2 regions of the Pradoshia sp. Z3_51 genome follow, and region 2 is predicted to be linked to the other one. Evidence: riboswitches for the same ligand, from Rfam matches in the RefSeq annotation. Region 2 holds a riboswitch; the other holds the start of a gene.
The links. Region 2 has a riboswitch for glycine ahead of AC4BHA_RS13725 (amino acid permease). Riboswitches for the same ligand answer to the same signal wherever they lie in the genome.

Region 1: it holds a riboswitch for glycine, as region 2 does, so the genes downstream of both, gcvT (glycine cleavage system aminomethyltransferase GcvT) here and AC4BHA_RS13725 (amino acid permease) in region 2, are expected to answer to the same signal.

Annotation. Positions count from the first base shown of each region.
Region 1 is NZ_JBZAJC010000003.1:8,039-16,161, reverse strand. Features, by position in the region: gene AC4BHA_RS07195 (hypothetical protein) at 1-388, shown strand, start outside; gene comGF (competence type IV pilus minor pilin ComGF) at 1-18, shown strand, start outside; gene AC4BHA_RS07190 (shikimate kinase) at 406-909, shown strand; gene AC4BHA_RS07185 (YqzE family protein) at 978-1,157, shown strand; gene AC4BHA_RS07180 (YqhG family protein) at 1,303-2,097, opposite strand; gene AC4BHA_RS07175 (DEAD/DEAH box helicase) at 2,075-3,706, opposite strand; glycine riboswitch at 4,170-4,260, shown strand; glycine riboswitch at 4,264-4,355, shown strand; gene gcvT (glycine cleavage system aminomethyltransferase GcvT) at 4,532-5,650, shown strand; gene gcvPA (aminomethyl-transferring glycine dehydrogenase subunit GcvPA) at 5,647-6,993, shown strand; gene gcvPB (aminomethyl-transferring glycine dehydrogenase subunit GcvPB) at 6,986-8,123, shown strand, end outside.
Region 2 is NZ_JBZAJC010000007.1:40,264-48,386, reverse strand. Features, by position in the region: gene AC4BHA_RS13735 (2,3-butanediol dehydrogenase) at 1-840, shown strand, start outside; gene adhP (alcohol dehydrogenase AdhP) at 1,173-2,198, shown strand; gene AC4BHA_RS13725 (amino acid permease) at 2,320-3,666, opposite strand; glycine riboswitch at 3,839-3,916, opposite strand; gene AC4BHA_RS13720 (DMT family transporter) at 4,403-5,314, opposite strand; gene AC4BHA_RS13715 (LytS/YhcK type 5TM receptor domain-containing protein) at 5,660-7,444, shown strand; gene AC4BHA_RS13710 (LytR/AlgR family response regulator transcription factor) at 7,419-8,123, shown strand, end outside.

The DNA.
Region 1 (8,123 bases), on a different contig from region 2:
AAATTTGAACCTTCTTAAAAATGAACGTGGGATATTTATGCCTGTTGCTTTATTGTTTTTTTCGGTTATTTTTATCATTTGTATGTATTCGATAGGAAATATGGCTCGGGAAGTGAATTATCATAAGTATCAAACCGAATGGTTAATTACCACCTATCTGGGTGATACGGGTACACATGCTGCAATCTTAATGCTTGATGATGATAGTGTTCCTGAGACAAAAGGGGAATGGATTTATTATAATGGAAGAATAGGCTATCATATAAAACCGCTTGAGAGAGGGTTCTATGAGATCTCATTGGATATTCAGACTGATCATACGGTGAGACGGGAGACGATTACGTACTCAATTGAAGCAAAGAAAGTAGTGAAATGGATAGATAGTTAGGAGTTAGGGGGAGCGAGATGAAAGCCATTTATTTAATTGGATTTATGGGAGCTGGGAAAACGACTGTGGGTAGGGCTCTCGCTGAAAAAATGCGTTGTCCCTTTTATGATAGTGATCAGACGGTGGTTGAACGTACAGGAAGGTCGATTCCGCAGCTCTTTGATGAAGTAGGTGAAGATGGATTCAGGGACCTAGAACAGCAGGCGTTGCAATCATTACCTATCGAAAATTGTATCATTGCGACAGGCGGGGGTATCATTCTTAGGGAAGACAACCGGAAATATATGAAGGAAAAGGGAACCGTTATTTGGCTCCATGCCAATCCGACAGAAATCATAAAAAGGCTCGAGACTGACTCATCACGCCCTTTATTGTCCGGAAATAAAGAGGAACAAATAGTGCAGCTTTATCAAAAGAGGGTTAACCTATATAAGTTAGCTGCTGATTTACAGGTTCATACGGACAGAAAAACAAAAATGGAGATTACAGAAGAGATATTAATGAAAATCACCATAAACTAGCCATCTTTTTTAGAAATTAATGAATAACATCCATGATAAATGGAGATACTTCTGATGGGTGAATGTCGATGAAAACAAATGATTATATAAAATTTTTAACAATTCAGTGGTTAGTGTATATGAAGCAGCCAAAGGAAGTACGTAAAGAGCAACGCCGTCATCATAGAGATGATCGGCCGCCATTAATGAACCATTGGTTCGGAATCATTCCGTTATCAATTGAAATGCTCTTTAAACGTAAGGCGTAATAAAGTTTCTTTAAAAAAGCAGTGGATTTTTTTGCAACCCACTGCTTTTTTGTATTCATTTTTATATCTTCATCAAAGATTAAGCTTTATTCTAAACTATTGTTTAGTTGATGCGAGAATTCAGCCTTAACTTTAAATACCTCTTTTAGATAGCCTGACCGCTAAGATAAAAAAGTCCGCCATTTATAATGCTGACACGGATTCTGGGTTCGTATTGCATTCGTAATGCTTCTTTTTCAAGGTCATACATGTGAGTTTCCTCTTCTTTTTTATCCTCATAAAAATGGTTCAGCAAACTCAAGTCTTTATTCCAGCGCACGAGAGCCTCATCAGCCCACCCATGGTCATCCTGATTAATTTTATTTTGGATGTAAGTTTTGATACGATGCAACCCGCTTTGATAACGAATAATGGGTGTAAGGGTAAATGTATAGTCAGATATTTTAGGTGTAAGCGAGAGTTTATCAGCTGAATCAATAAAATTTTCTACAAAAAGACCGTTGATCAGGTTCAATCCTATTGAAAAGAATAAATCCTTTTTTCGGTCGCATTCATAGGATATATTAACATTTACACCTAACCAGGGAAATAAAGGCATCTGACCACTAGTCACTTTAATCTCCTCAAATAAGCGGATATGCTTCGATAGTCTTTGGGCAGACGCGAATATTTGGTGCAGGCGAGGGGATCCAAAATGTATGAATTCCCCTTTTAAATCAGGAGGAGCTGCCTCTTTGTCGAGGATAAACGTTAAGCTCATCGGATTAGGCACTCCGCCAACTTTCTCGAGATAATGCCAATAAAAAGGTCGGTTCATCAGTTCTTTATCCATATCAATTGTCAACTGCACAGTTAGATGACCTGGCCCTTGATTGATGATTTCGCATTGATTGGCTGTGAAAAATTGAACGAGAAACTCAAGAATTTCCTGTTGCTGCATGTGAAGGCATCTCCTTTTTTAGATCTTGAGCAAGCTGTATTAAAGACGTGAGATTATCCATTTTAACCTTCATCTCACCCTCTGTTTTTGATTTATTGAGGATGTCAGTTAAATGCTCTTCAAGATTCTTAACCTCCAGCCTCGTTAGAATATCATCAAGTTCCCCAACGACACGTTCAAATAATTGAATTTTTTCGTAGAGAATTTTCATAATATGATCCTCAATGGTATTCCTGGTCGCAAAATTATAGATTCGGACATCTTCTGTTTGTCCAAGTCTGTGAATTCGGCCGATTCTTTGTTCCAGTCGCATCGGATTCCAAGGTAAATCAAAGTTTATAATATGATGGCAAAACTGCAGGTTAATTCCTTCTCCACCTGCTTCTGTAGCAATTAAGACTTGTGCTTGTTTTTCGAACAGTTCTTTCATCCAGTCCTTCTTACTACGTTTAAATCCGCCGCGGAATGGAACAGAAGTGATTCCATTTTGCTTAAGAAACCACTGCAAATATAATTGCGTGGCTCGATACTCGGTAAAAATGATAACCTTATCTTTTATAGAATGAATCAATTCAAGTGCTTTTTTCGCTTTTGAATTGCAATCAACCAGTTCGACCAGGTTGATAAGGTTATGTATGGCTTCCTTAAAGCTTAGTCCGGCATCCGGGTTTCGATCGAGCATATTTTTTAGCGTAAAGTAGACGGCTTCCCTGCTGCTGCATGCTTCACGCTGAAGGATTAACGAAGAAAATGTACTCCCGATACCCTCCGGTAATTCTTTCCTAAATGAAGAAACCCCATCATATAGAGCCTGTTCCTTTTCGGTGAAATCTATAAAAATGGTTTCAACCTTTCTCTTAGTCCATTCAATGCCGGTATCCTGACGTTTATTTCGAATCATCACCATATTAACCAATTCTTTCAAATAAGCATCATCCTTTAATGAACGTTTCTTAGCAGAAAAGCGTTCATTAAATTTGGCATAACTTCCCAAATGCCCTGGCTTAAGCAATGATACAAGATAAAAAATTTCTTCTATCTTGTTTTGAATAGGGGTTGCCGTTAACAGTAGACAGAACTTTCTCTGGACTTTTTGTACAAACTCATAGTTTTTGGTTTTATTGTTTTTTAACTTGTGAGCTTCATCTATGATGACAATGTCATAGGTTTGTTCGAGTATGGCAGAACGATGAGGCTCTCGTTTAGCAGTATCTATGGAAGTGATTATACATTCAGAATCCCACCCATACCCCTTTCTGTATATGACAGCTGGTATGTGAAACTTCTGATTAAGCTCCTGTGCCCATTGAGATACGAGAGAGGCTGGGACTAGTATTAGTATTTTGCTTGCCAGGCCCCGAATCATATATTCCTTTAAGATCAGACCGGCCTCTATTGTTTTACCAAGACCTACTTCATCAGCTAATATGGCTTTACCATTCATTCTTTCGATGACTTCGGTAGCAGCTTCGAGCTGATGGGTTAAAGGTGTAAATCCTGATAAATGCTTTGGTGCAAGGAGGCCGTTGAAATCTGGAATTAGATTATGCTTTTCGGCCTCCAATCCGAGTTTAAAAAGGGAGTAGCTGCACCAGGGGCCATCCTCCATAATCTTTTCCTCAAGCTCCTTTTCCCAATCTTCATCAAAATAGACCTTTGGTGTTAAACTCAATGTGAATCCCAACTTTCTTTATTTAAGCTAGTTAGATAAATGCTTGATTGTAATTTAACTAAATTCAATAGAATTCTCTTACCTTATATAGGTATAGGTGGTGTCATTAATTTCTAAACAATAGTAGGAGTTTAATCTCCGGCTAAAATCTGATTAAATGCTTTATGCGGATGGCAGAAAATTATAAGGAATTTATTAAGTGACGCCTAAACAATTTTTTTGCCCCAATAAAGCTGAGGTGTTACTGATATTTTTTTAGTTTCCAATCATTCATCGAGATAACGTAAATGTTGCCACCTGATAATTGTTGATGGTAGGATATAAATGTAAGACTATTTAGAAAACGGCTTATCTCTTGCTTTTTGTTTAGTATGACCAATTTACATAATTATATGAGCGAATGAAGGCAAGGGGAGAGACCGTATTTGCGGCACCGAAGGAGCAAATGGTGAATCCATGAATCTCTCAGGTACAGAGACTCTTGCTGGACGCATCTCTGGAGAGCGCTTCCTTTATTGTGAAGCCACCCAAGAGGAAACGCCGAAGTACGTTACCCGGCGGTAAACTTTCAGGTATCAGGACAGAGCCCCCCTAATAAGGGAGGTTTCTGTCCTTTTTTTCGTGGATCGCTGAAGGATATATCGCTTCGGTCAAATGTGGAAAAGCGGCGTTTTACTTAATAAGTTAACAAGCAATCGTTTAAATGGCATAACAAGCAAGAGTATCCGTATAAAACGAATCGAATTTTTTAGGAGGGTAAGGATGGGAGAATTAAAGCAGACTCCGCTGATCAGTGTGTACAGGGAGTATGGAGGAAAAACAATTGATTTTGGCGGCTGGGAACTGCCTGTCCAATTTTCAGGCATTAAACAGGAGCATGAATCAGTGCGTACAAAAGCAGGCCTCTTTGATGTATCACATATGGGCGAATTCATGATTAAGGGTGCTGGGTCTTTACCATTTTTGCAGCTGATGATGACCAACGATGTCAGTAAGCTGAAAACGGGCCGGGCACAGTATACTGCTATGTGCTATGAGAATGGCGGAACGGTTGATGACCTGATTATTTATAAAAAAGGTGAAGATGATTATTTGTTAGTTGTGAACGCATCTAATATTGATAAAGATTTTGAGTGGTTAAAAAAGCATGCGAGCGAAGATGTAGAACTAAAAAATATATCGGAACAAATAGGGCAATTGGCATTACAGGGACCGCTTGCAGCTGATATATTACAGAACCTTGCAGAGGAAGTAGAACTCAATACCATTGGTTTCTTTGCTTTTCGTGAAGATGTCATGATAAATGGCATTAGTGTACTTGTTTCAAGAACTGGCTACACCGGTGAAGATGGATTTGAATTGTACTGTAAGAGCGAAGATACAGTGAAGCTTTGGAAAGATCTTTTAGAATTCGGTAAGGATAAGGGATTGGTTCCATGTGGACTTGGGGCAAGAGATACGCTTCGGTTTGAAGCAAAACTTCCTTTATATGGCCAAGAGTTATCTCCAGAGATTACACCTATCGAAGCGGGGATTGGGTTCGCTGTAAAAACCGATAAAGAACATTTTATTGGTAAGGAAGTTTTAAAGGAACAGAAGGAAAATAGCGCCCCTAGAAAGCTTGTCGGAATCGAAATGATTGACCGCGGTATTCCGAGACATGGGTACCCGGTTTTCGTTAAGGATGAAAACATCGGGGAAGTGACCACTGGAACACAATCCCCAACCTTAAAGAAAAACGTAGGCCTTGTCCTGATTAATGTAGAATTCGCTAACCTTGATGAGGTAGTCGAGGTTGAGATACGGGAAAAAAGATTAAAGGCGAAAATTGTTAGTACTCCATTTTATAAACGCACTCAGGCAGGAGGAGTAAAAAAATGAAGCATCGTTATTTACCAATGACAGAGCAGGATACTGAACAGATGTTAACAGCGATTGGTGTAGAATCAATCGATGACTTATTTTCTGATATACCTGAAAAAGTAAGGTTTAAGGGTGAATACAAGCTAAAAAAAGCAAAGTCTGAATCAGCACTTCTGAAAGAATTAACAGAGCTAGCCGAGAAAAATGCCAATCTCAGGACCCATAGTTCTTTTCTTGGAGCGGGAGTATATGACCATTACATGCCAGTCATCGTTGATCACGTTATCTCAAGATCAGAGTTTTATACCGCTTATACACCGTATCAACCGGAGATTTCCCAGGGAGAATTGCAGGCTATTTTTGAATTTCAAACGATGATTTGTGAACTGACCGGAATGGATGTGGCGAACTCCTCCATGTATGATGGGGGAACTGCTCTGGCCGAGGCAGCCATGCTCTCAGCAGGACATACACGTCGTAAGAAACTGCTTGTTTCAGAGACAGTGCACCCGGAATCACGGGCTGTTTTATCCACTTATGCAAAAGGCCAATATCTTGAGCTTGAAGTTGTCCCCTGTAAAAATGGAGTGACGGATACAGAACAATTGGCGGGTATGATGACTGATGAGGTAGCTGGTTTTATTACTCAATATCCAAACTTCTTTGGCCGAATCGAAAACTTAGCTGAAATTGAACAAATTGTTCATGAACATAAAGGAATGTTAATTGTTTCAAGTAACCCACTTTCACTTGGTGTCTTGAAACCGCCGGGTGATTTTGGTGCAGATATTGTCATAGGGGATGCACAGCCGTTCGGAATCCCGGCTGCATTTGGCGGACCTCATTGCGGATATTTTGCAGTTACTTCTAAGCTGATAAGAAAAGTACCTGGACGTTTGGTTGGCCAAACGGTTGATGAGGATGGGAAGCGTGGGTTTGTATTAACCTTGCAGGCGAGGGAACAGCATATTCGTCGCGATAAAGCGACCTCGAATATTTGCTCTAACCAAGCATTAAATGCTCTCGCAGCCTCTGTGGCAATGACTGCGTTAGGTAAGAAAGGCGTGCAGGAGATGGCGCTTCAAAATCTCCAAAAAGCGCATTATGCAAAGGAGCAATTAAAAGCAAATGGACTTGAAATTGCCTTTGAAGGACCTTCTTTCAATGAGTTTGTTGTTAAGTTAAATGGTTCTGTAGCTGCAGCTAATAAAATGCTCCTACAAAAAGGCATAATTGGTGGTTATGATTTAGCTTGTGATTATCCTGCCTTAACCAATCATATGCTTGTGGCAGTGACGGAGCTGCGTACAAAAGAAGAGATTGATAGATTTGCACAGGAATTGGGGGATTTCCATGAATAAACAGGATCAGCCATTAATATTTGAACAAACCAAGCCGGGCCGTATCGGCTATTCGTTGCCGGAAATGGATGTTCCGGAGTCAGCATTAACTGAGCTTTTGCCTGAGGAGTTCATTCGCACAGAGGAACCAAAGCTGCCTGAAGTATCCGAGTTGGATATCATGCGTCATTACACGGCACTTTCGAGAAGAAATCATGGCGTCGATTCCGGTTTCTATCCGCTCGGTTCCTGTACCATGAAATATAATCCGAAAATTAATGAGAATGTTGCCCGTCTAAATGGATTTGCACATGTTCATCCTCTGCAGGATGCAGAAGCTGTACAGGGTTCTTTAGAGTTAATGTATGATTTGCAGCAAAGTCTAAAGGAAATCACAGGTATGGACGAAGTCACTTTGCAACCGGCTGCGGGAGCGCATGGAGAGTGGACGGGATTAATGATGATTCGTGCCTATCATGAGGCGAATGGTGATTTTGACCGCGTAAAAGTAATTGTTCCTGATTCTGCGCATGGTACGAATCCTGCCTCAGCCACAGTTGCGGGATTGCAAACTGTTACCGTGAAGTCAGGTCCGGATGGTTTAGTAGATCTGGAAGATTTGAAGAGTGTTGTAGGGAAAGATACAGCAGCCTTAATGCTTACAAATCCGAATACACTGGGGCTTTTTGAAGAACAGATCATCGAGATGGCCGAAATTATTCATGATGCCGGTGGAAAACTATACTATGACGGTGCCAATCTGAATGCTGTACTATCCAAGGCTCGCCCGGGTGATATGGGATTTGACGTTGTTCATCTTAACTTGCATAAGACATTTACTGGACCACATGGCGGCGGTGGGCCAGGTTCAGGGCCGGTTGGGGTTAAGAAGGAGTTAATTCCGTTCTTACCAAAACCGCTTATTGTAAAAGAAGAGAATGGCTATCAGCTTGATTACAATCGTCCGCAATCAATTGGCAGAGTAAAGCCGTACTATGGAAATTTTGGAATCAATGTCCGTGCCTATACGTATATTCGGTCTATGGGACCAGACGGATTGAAGGCAGTAACGGAGTATGCTGTCTTAAATGCAAACTATATGATGAGAAGATTGGCAGAGTACTATGATCTCCCATATGATAAGCACTGTA
Region 2 (8,123 bases):
GAATTTTCTGGACAAGTTGTAGAGGTTGGCGAAGGCGTAACCAGAGTCCAAGTTGGTGACCGTGTTACAGTTGAGCCCGTCTACTCCTGTGGAAAATGCGAAGCTTGTAAACAAGGAAAATATAATCTATGTGAGCTAATGGGCTTTTATGGTTTAGCAGGAGGCGGTGGAGGATTCTCTGAATACGCTTCTATACCGGAACATATGTTACATAAGCTGCCTGAAAATGTTTCATTTGAACAAGGGGCACTCGTAGAACCTTCAGCTGTTGCTGTACACGCTGTTAAACAAAGTAAACTTAAAGTTGGCGATAAAGCAGCGGTATTTGGAACAGGACCAATTGGTTTATTAGTTATTGAAGCGTTAAAAGCAGCTGGTGCGGCTGAAATTTATGCAGTAGAATTATCAGAACAACGCAGGCAAAAAGCAGAAGAACTTGGTGCTATTGCTATCGATCCGAATCAGGGTGATGTCGTTGAACAATTAACTAAATTGACAAATGGCGGTGTTGACGTTTCATATGAAGTAACAGGAGTACCGATTGTTTTAAAACAAGCTATTCATTCAACTAAATTTAATGGTGAAACGATGATTGTTAGTATTTTTGAAAAAGAAGCGTCTATTCATCCAAACGATATTGTTATGAAAGAACGTACAATCAACGGTATTATTGGATACCGTGATATATTTCCTGCTGTTATCAATTTAATGGCTCAGGGCTACTTCCCAGCTGACAAACTCGTTACCAAACGAATTAAGTTGGATGATGTGATTGAAGAAGGCTTTGAAGGTTTATTAAACGAACGAAATCATATTAAAATATTAGTAAAAGCTGAATAATCATTGTACAAATGCAAATATGATAATCATATATAGAAACTAAAATGGCCTTCTCTTCAAATGGAATGGCCATTTTAGTGTTTATGGATTTATTAGTAAGAAAGCAACACGTGGTGTATTGGATTTTGAGGTGTATTATACATTTCTGAGTATACAATTCTGCTAAAACACGTAATTTAGTCGTATTTGTGGAAGTTAGTTGGAGATGTATATATTTTAATAATCTGAATATATAAAATCGTTCAATATGTATTTACTTTGCTAACTATTATAATTATAATAAGTATGTGAAACATTGAGCAAGTTAATATACATACGGAGGATTGATTGGAATGAAAGCAGCTGTAGTGAGTGCAACGAACCCTGGTAAGTTAGAATTAGTTGAAAAGGAGCTTCCTAAGTTAAAACCCGGTCAAGCTTTAGTTGATGTAGAATATTGCGGAGTATGTCATACAGACTTGCACGTAGCAAAAGGTGATTTCGGTGCAGTTCCGGGAAGAATTCCTGGACATGAAGGAATCGGCATTGTGAAAGAAATTGCAGACGACGTTACAAGTTTAAAAGTAGGAGATCGTGTCAGCATTGCCTGGTTCTTTAAGGGATGCGGAACTTGCGAATACTGTGTGACGGGAAATGAAACCTTCTGCCGCAGCGTACAAAACGCCGGCTTCACGGTTGATGGAGCAATGGCTGAGCAATGTATCGTAGAAGCGGACTATGCAGTTAAAGTACCTGAAGGTCTTGATCCAGCTCAAGCGAGCAGTATTACATGTGCAGGGGTAACTTGCTACAAAGCAATTAAAGTTTCTGATATTAAACCTGGTCAATGGATTGCTATCTATGGCTGTGGTGGATTAGGTAACCTTGCGATCCAATATGCGAAAAATGTATTCAATGCAAAAGTAATTGCAGTGGATATTAATGATGATAAATTGGCATTGTCCAAAGAAGTAGGAGCAGATCTTGTATGTAACCCATTAACAGATGGAGATGCAGGTGAGTGGATTCAGGAGAAAGTTGGAGGAGCTCATGCTGCAGTTGTTACAGCTGTTTCCAAAGTTGCCTTTAACCAGGCTGTTAACTCTGTTCGTGCCACTGCTAAAGTTGTTGCAGTAGGATTACCTCCTGAAACAATGGATTTGGCTATCGTGAAAACCGTATTGGATGGTATTCAAATCGTTGGTTCCTTAGTTGGTACACGTAAGGATTTAGAAGAGGCTTTCCAATTTGGAGCAGAGGGCAAAGTAGTGCCAATCGTTGAAACAAGATGCTTGCATGAAGTAAATGATATTTTTGAAGAAATGGAAGCAGGTAAAATCCAGGGCCGTATGGTCATCGATATGCACAAACACGAATAATTCCAATCAATAACCTTAAGTAATAAACCTCAAGCAGAATACTATAGAAAAAAATGCACTCCAATTGTTAAGTGTAATCTAACAACTGGAGTGCATTATTATTTTTGCTTTTGCTCTATTATCATAATCTCTTCTTTTTATGATAGTTATATAAAATGAACAATAAGACAAACCATAATGGTGTAAGCAGCATTGCTAAGCGTGTTTCCGCAGCAATGAGCATTACAATCAGTATGAAAGCAAACATACCTAGGATTACATAATTTATAGCTGGTGTTAATGGAGCTTTGAATGTAGATTTAGCTCTTAAATCAGGTCTTGTTTTTACATATTTGATATGCGAGATTAAAATAATGCTCCATACCCAAATGAAACAGATGGCGCTGATTGTTGTGACGATTGTAAAGGCCTGCTCTGGTATCAGCTTGCTAAGCAGTGCACCGACAGAAACTACAATAGTAGAAGTTAATAATGCATTGCTCGGTACATGGTGTTTATTTAATTTGCCAAGTTTTTTTGGTGCTTCATTATGATTGCTTAAGTTGTACATTATCCGGCTGGTTGAGAATAAACCGCTGTTTGCAGCAGAGGCTGCCGATGTTAATACAACAAAGTTGATAATACCTGCCGCCATTGGAATCCCGATTAAGGCGAAGACACCTACAAATGGGCTGCTTGTCGCACTTAATTGATCCCAAGGATTGATGCATAAAATAACAAATAAGGCACCTACATAAAACAGTAAAATCCGTACCGGTATTTTGTTGATAGCAGATGGAATGTTTTTTCGTGGATTAGCTGTTTCAGCAGCAGATACACCAATAAGTTCAACTCCGACGAAGGAGAAGACAACCATTTGCAGTGATAGTAAGAACCCTGATATTCCATTCGGGAACATGCCGCCATGATTCCAAAGGTTAGAAACAGAAACAGTTCCGCTATCTGTTTCAAATCCAATCACAAGCAGTACGATTCCTACGACAATAAGTGCAACAATGGTAACGACTTTAATAATCGCAAACCAGAATTCCAACTCACCAAACAGTTTGACGGTTAATAGATTTAATCCTAATAGAATTACTAAACAGATAATGGCAGGCACCCATTGTGGGACATCAAACCAGTATTGTGTATATAAACCAACAGCGATAATATCGGCCATGGCTGTCATAATCCAGCAGAACCAATACGTCCAGCCTGTCACAAATCCAGCCCATGGACCCAAATATTCAGCTGCGAAATCGATAAATGATGTATGATTTGTATTCGATAAAAGTAATTCACCCAATGCTCTCATAACAAAAAATAGAGCTATTCCGATAATAAGATAAGAAAATAGGATGGATGGACCGGCTAAATGAATGGATTTTCCGGAGCCTAAAAATAAGCCGGTTCCAATTGTGCCCCCAATTGCAATTAATTGTATATGACGATTTTTTAAATCCCTTTTTAACTCTTGCTTAGCCAAGTTGCATGCCCCCGTTTAATCTTAGATGTCTAAAACAGGCACCTAGTAAAATAGATATTTATCATTTTTCTCGCTTTATTTAGATACTATGTCTCACCTCACTATTGATATTTGACAATAAAAAAAGAGATTGGTTGTCTCCAATCTCTAAAAGGGCAAGAATAACAAAAATCGTTACCATTCTGTCCTTTTGCCTGAGATTGTGAATCCTTCGGCGCTGTATAAATACAGTCTCTCCAGAAGCTGCTCCCGCCATAGTTTTATCCACAGCGATCAAAGCGTGCTATATTAAATTATCAATTATTAGATTATGTTAACTTATTAACATAATTCTGAAAAAATATTATGAAAAAAATGCTATCACTAAATTATTATGTTGTCAAACTAAGTACATGTAATTAAATGATTTGTTGAAGCATATGGAAGAGCCCAAGATTTACTTGAAATATATATAATCCATATGCTTTTGAACAATCAATTAATGATACTAAACAAGCTTCAGTTCTGATAAACCATACTATAAGTATTAAATAGTAAAGAAAGGTACTAGGTATCTCTCTTTTTTTGTTTTTTCCTTTAGAAATATAAGCATGGCAATGAGGTTAAGGGGAAGGCCAGAATCGAGAGCTCTCTTTTTCATGTTTATCTTAGCAGTAGCACAATTCATTCTGAAAAAAAGACCAAATCCATAAGGGATTTGGTCTTTAATCTACATTATTAAAAGGCAAATTCAAATTTAGAGTTCATCCGCTATCCCCAGCAGGATAATACCGAAGATAACAACTGCGATGATCATGTATTGTTTTTTAGTCAGCTTCTCTTTTAGGAAGATTCGTGACAGGATAATTGAAAAGATACTGTAAGAAGCAATCAATGGTGCTGCGATAATTGCATAGCCTGATGCCATGGCAAATACGTAGAAAAATTGACCAATCGTTTCCAAAATAGCTGCTATCCCTTTATCGCGCTCTTTAAATACATGGAAGGATTCCTTCTTTATAAAGCGAAGATAGATAAAACATACGGCAGCGCATAGGAAAAAGGTATATTCATACGCAAGTAAAGCTGAATTTTCGCTGATTAGATTCAATTCATCCAGATAGATGGCATCCGCAAATGTAGCAAGTCCATCAATAATGCAATATAAAATTGGGAAGATAATAGCCAAGAAACCAATTTGGTATTTTTTATCGATATGCTCGGAATTCAGTCGACGAACTTCATCTTCTGCTCTTTTTTCCAGAACGGCAATTCCCACAATCCCAAGAGTGATAATGATAATCCCAAGTACTTCAATGATACTTAGCTCATGAGTGAAAAAGATGAAGAGCAGAATGCTTGTTACGACACCTGAGGAATTCTGTATTGGTGAGGCGATAGACAATTCAATATAGCGCAAACCAATATACCCAAATGCCATGGAAAGGATGTATAAAGAAGATACTGGTAAATAATGAATCATCTCCATTGGATTGAACTGTATATCTTTTATAATCATATAGGCTGTTGCATGAATTCCCATGACAAGACCAACCATGATGATAATTTTAATATGGCTGTACTTGTCGTTGCTGTCTGATCCCTTTTTATAAAATAGGTCAGCACCACCCCATGCTAAAGCTGTTAGTAGTGAAAAAATAAACCACATAACGATTCTCCTTGTTGAAGTTTAATAAGCTTTCTGAACCCCGTATAACAAGACATACAGAATCGTTTACTCAAGTGAGAAGACGTTACTGCTGCTATTGCAAAACGGAGAGCAGAGCTGTGAATAAAAATGAATTTTAATAGAGTCACAGAGTCAAGAATATAATTTCATTGTAAACTGTGTCAAGGGATTTAAAGGATGAAACTATAATAGAAGTGTGCATTTAATATAACAATAGTAATGAAAGGGCTATCTTTTTGTTTTTCTTAATTTTTCAAATATAATAAAGGGAGAATTAACAATTATAGAAGAGGATGGAAAGTTCGCTAACCAGGGGAGATGGCTATGTTAGATTTAGTCCCAATTATGCTTGAAAAGGTAGGCATTATTGTCATTGTAGCCTTTTTAATTTCTAAAATGAATTCCTTTCGCCAAATCATTCACCCAGACCATAATCTAAATGAGCAGTTGAAATTATTTCTATTATTCGGCATGTTTGGGGTTATTAGTAATTATACTGGAATAGAAGTTTATCATTCTATGGTTGAAGAGAATAGATGGCTTTCAGCTATTGGAGAAGATAGTGCCATTGCTAATACAAGAGTGATGGGTGTTGTGATAGGCGGATTATTGGGAGGTCCCGTTGTTGGAGGAGGAGCTGGTCTGATAGCCGGTATACACCGTTATACATTGGGAGGGTTTACAGCCTTTTCCTGCGCCCTTTCTACCATCCTGGCCGGAATATTGGCAGGGTATATAGGCAACAGAAGAAAAAGGAGCGGGGGTCAGATAACTCCTTTGTTTGCTGCAGGAATTGGGATGTCCCTCGAAGCTTTGCAAATGGTGATTATCCTTGCGACTGCCAAACCTCTTGAGCATACATGGAGCCTCGTGCAGTTTATCGGTTTACCAATGATCACCATGAATGGATTCGGAACACTATTATTTATGCTGATCGTTCAGTCTATAAAACGTGATGGGGAGATAGCGCGTGCGAATCAAACCAATCAGGCATTTTTAATTGCGGACCAGACTCTTCCGCATTTTCGACAGGGCTTAAACACCCAATCATGCAAAGAAATATCAAAAATTATGCTTAATTTAACCGATGCAGATGCTGTCTCTATCACGGATGAACATTTGGTTCTTGCACATTTGGGGGCAGCCTCCGATCATCATAAACCTGGCGTGAAGCCGAGTACTGGGCTGACTAAAAAAGTACTTGAATCAGGATATGTTTCAATAGCCAAATCGAAGGAGGAAATCGAGTGCAGGCATAAGGACTGTCCGCTCGTAGCTGCCATCGTCCTCCCTTTAAAAGTGAAGGGGGAAATCTCTGGAACTTTAAAATTGTATTATACAAAGCCGGATAAATTAGACAGAGTTCAGCAGCAGTTAGCAGAGGGGCTGGCTAATTTATTTTCAACTCAGCTTGAGCTGGCAGAAGCGGAACGGCAGGCGAGGCTTTTAAAGGATGCTGAGATTAAAGCCCTGCAGGCTCAGATTCATCCACACTTCTTATTTAATAGTTTAAATACGATATCTGCCTTATGCCGGACTGATCCTGATAAAGCTCGTAAACTACTATTGGAATTAAGTTTATTTTTTCGAGGCAATTTACAGGGAGCCAGACAGTTGCTGATCCCGTTAGAAAAAGAGCTGGAAAATGTAAAAGCCTATTTATCTTTAGAGCAAACACGTTTTCCTCATAAATATGAAGTTAATTTTGATATAGAGAATGGATTAGAAAATGTATTGATTCCCCCATTTTTATTGCAGCCTTTGGTAGAGAATGCGATTCATTATGCATTTCCACAAAGAAAACAGTTTGGGAAAATTAATATACAAGTGTGCTCAAATGGCAATTATATGAGAATGATTGTTGCGGATAATGGACAGGGGATTGTGGAAGAAAGATTGAAAAGTCTGAGCAAGCAGGTTGTACCGTCAGCCGGTGGAAACGGTACAGCCATTTTTAATATTAGTGAACGCTTAAAAGGTATTTATAATAACCAAGCCCATTTTAAGGTTGATAGCAAAGTGGGTGAGGGCACCACTGTTAATATCTTAATCCCGCTGGAAAGTAAAGGAGGTGACGAGCAGGATGCTGCGAGCCTATGTAGTGGATGATGAACCATTAGCCAGGGACGAATTAAAATATTTACTAGCAAGAAGCAGAGAAGTGGAGGTCTTGGGTGAAAGTGATTGTATAGAAGATGCATTACATGATATTCCACTGTTAAAGCCGGATATTGTCTTCTTAGATATTGAATTAGCGGGAGAGAACGGATTACATTTAGCCGCTAAACTAGAAGGACTGAACCCGGTTCCAGCTATCGTTTTTGCGACTGCCTATGACGAGTATGCTCTTCAGGCTTTTGACGTAAATGCGGTAGATTATCTTTTGAAACCCTTCAGTGAAGAACGTATTCATAAGATGCTGGACAAAGTTAAAAAGCTTCATTTACACACAAAGGAGCCTGGAAAAGTAGATACCAGTAATCTTCAATGTAAGGGAAAAATAGCTGTTATGACAGAAGAAAAAATTATATTGCTTACATGCAATGATATCGTATTCCTAGAATCATACGAAGGAAAGTGTAAAATCCGGGCTGTTAATCATCTTTATAAAGTAAGTGAGGCACTGATTGGATTGGAAAAAAAATTGCCCCGGACACAGTTCTTTCGGGTACATCGGAGCTATCTTGTGAATATCGATCATATCGTGGAGATATTACCATGGTTTAATTCAACCTATAACTTACGTATGTCGGATGGTTCCGAGGTTCCAGTCAGTCGAACCTATGTA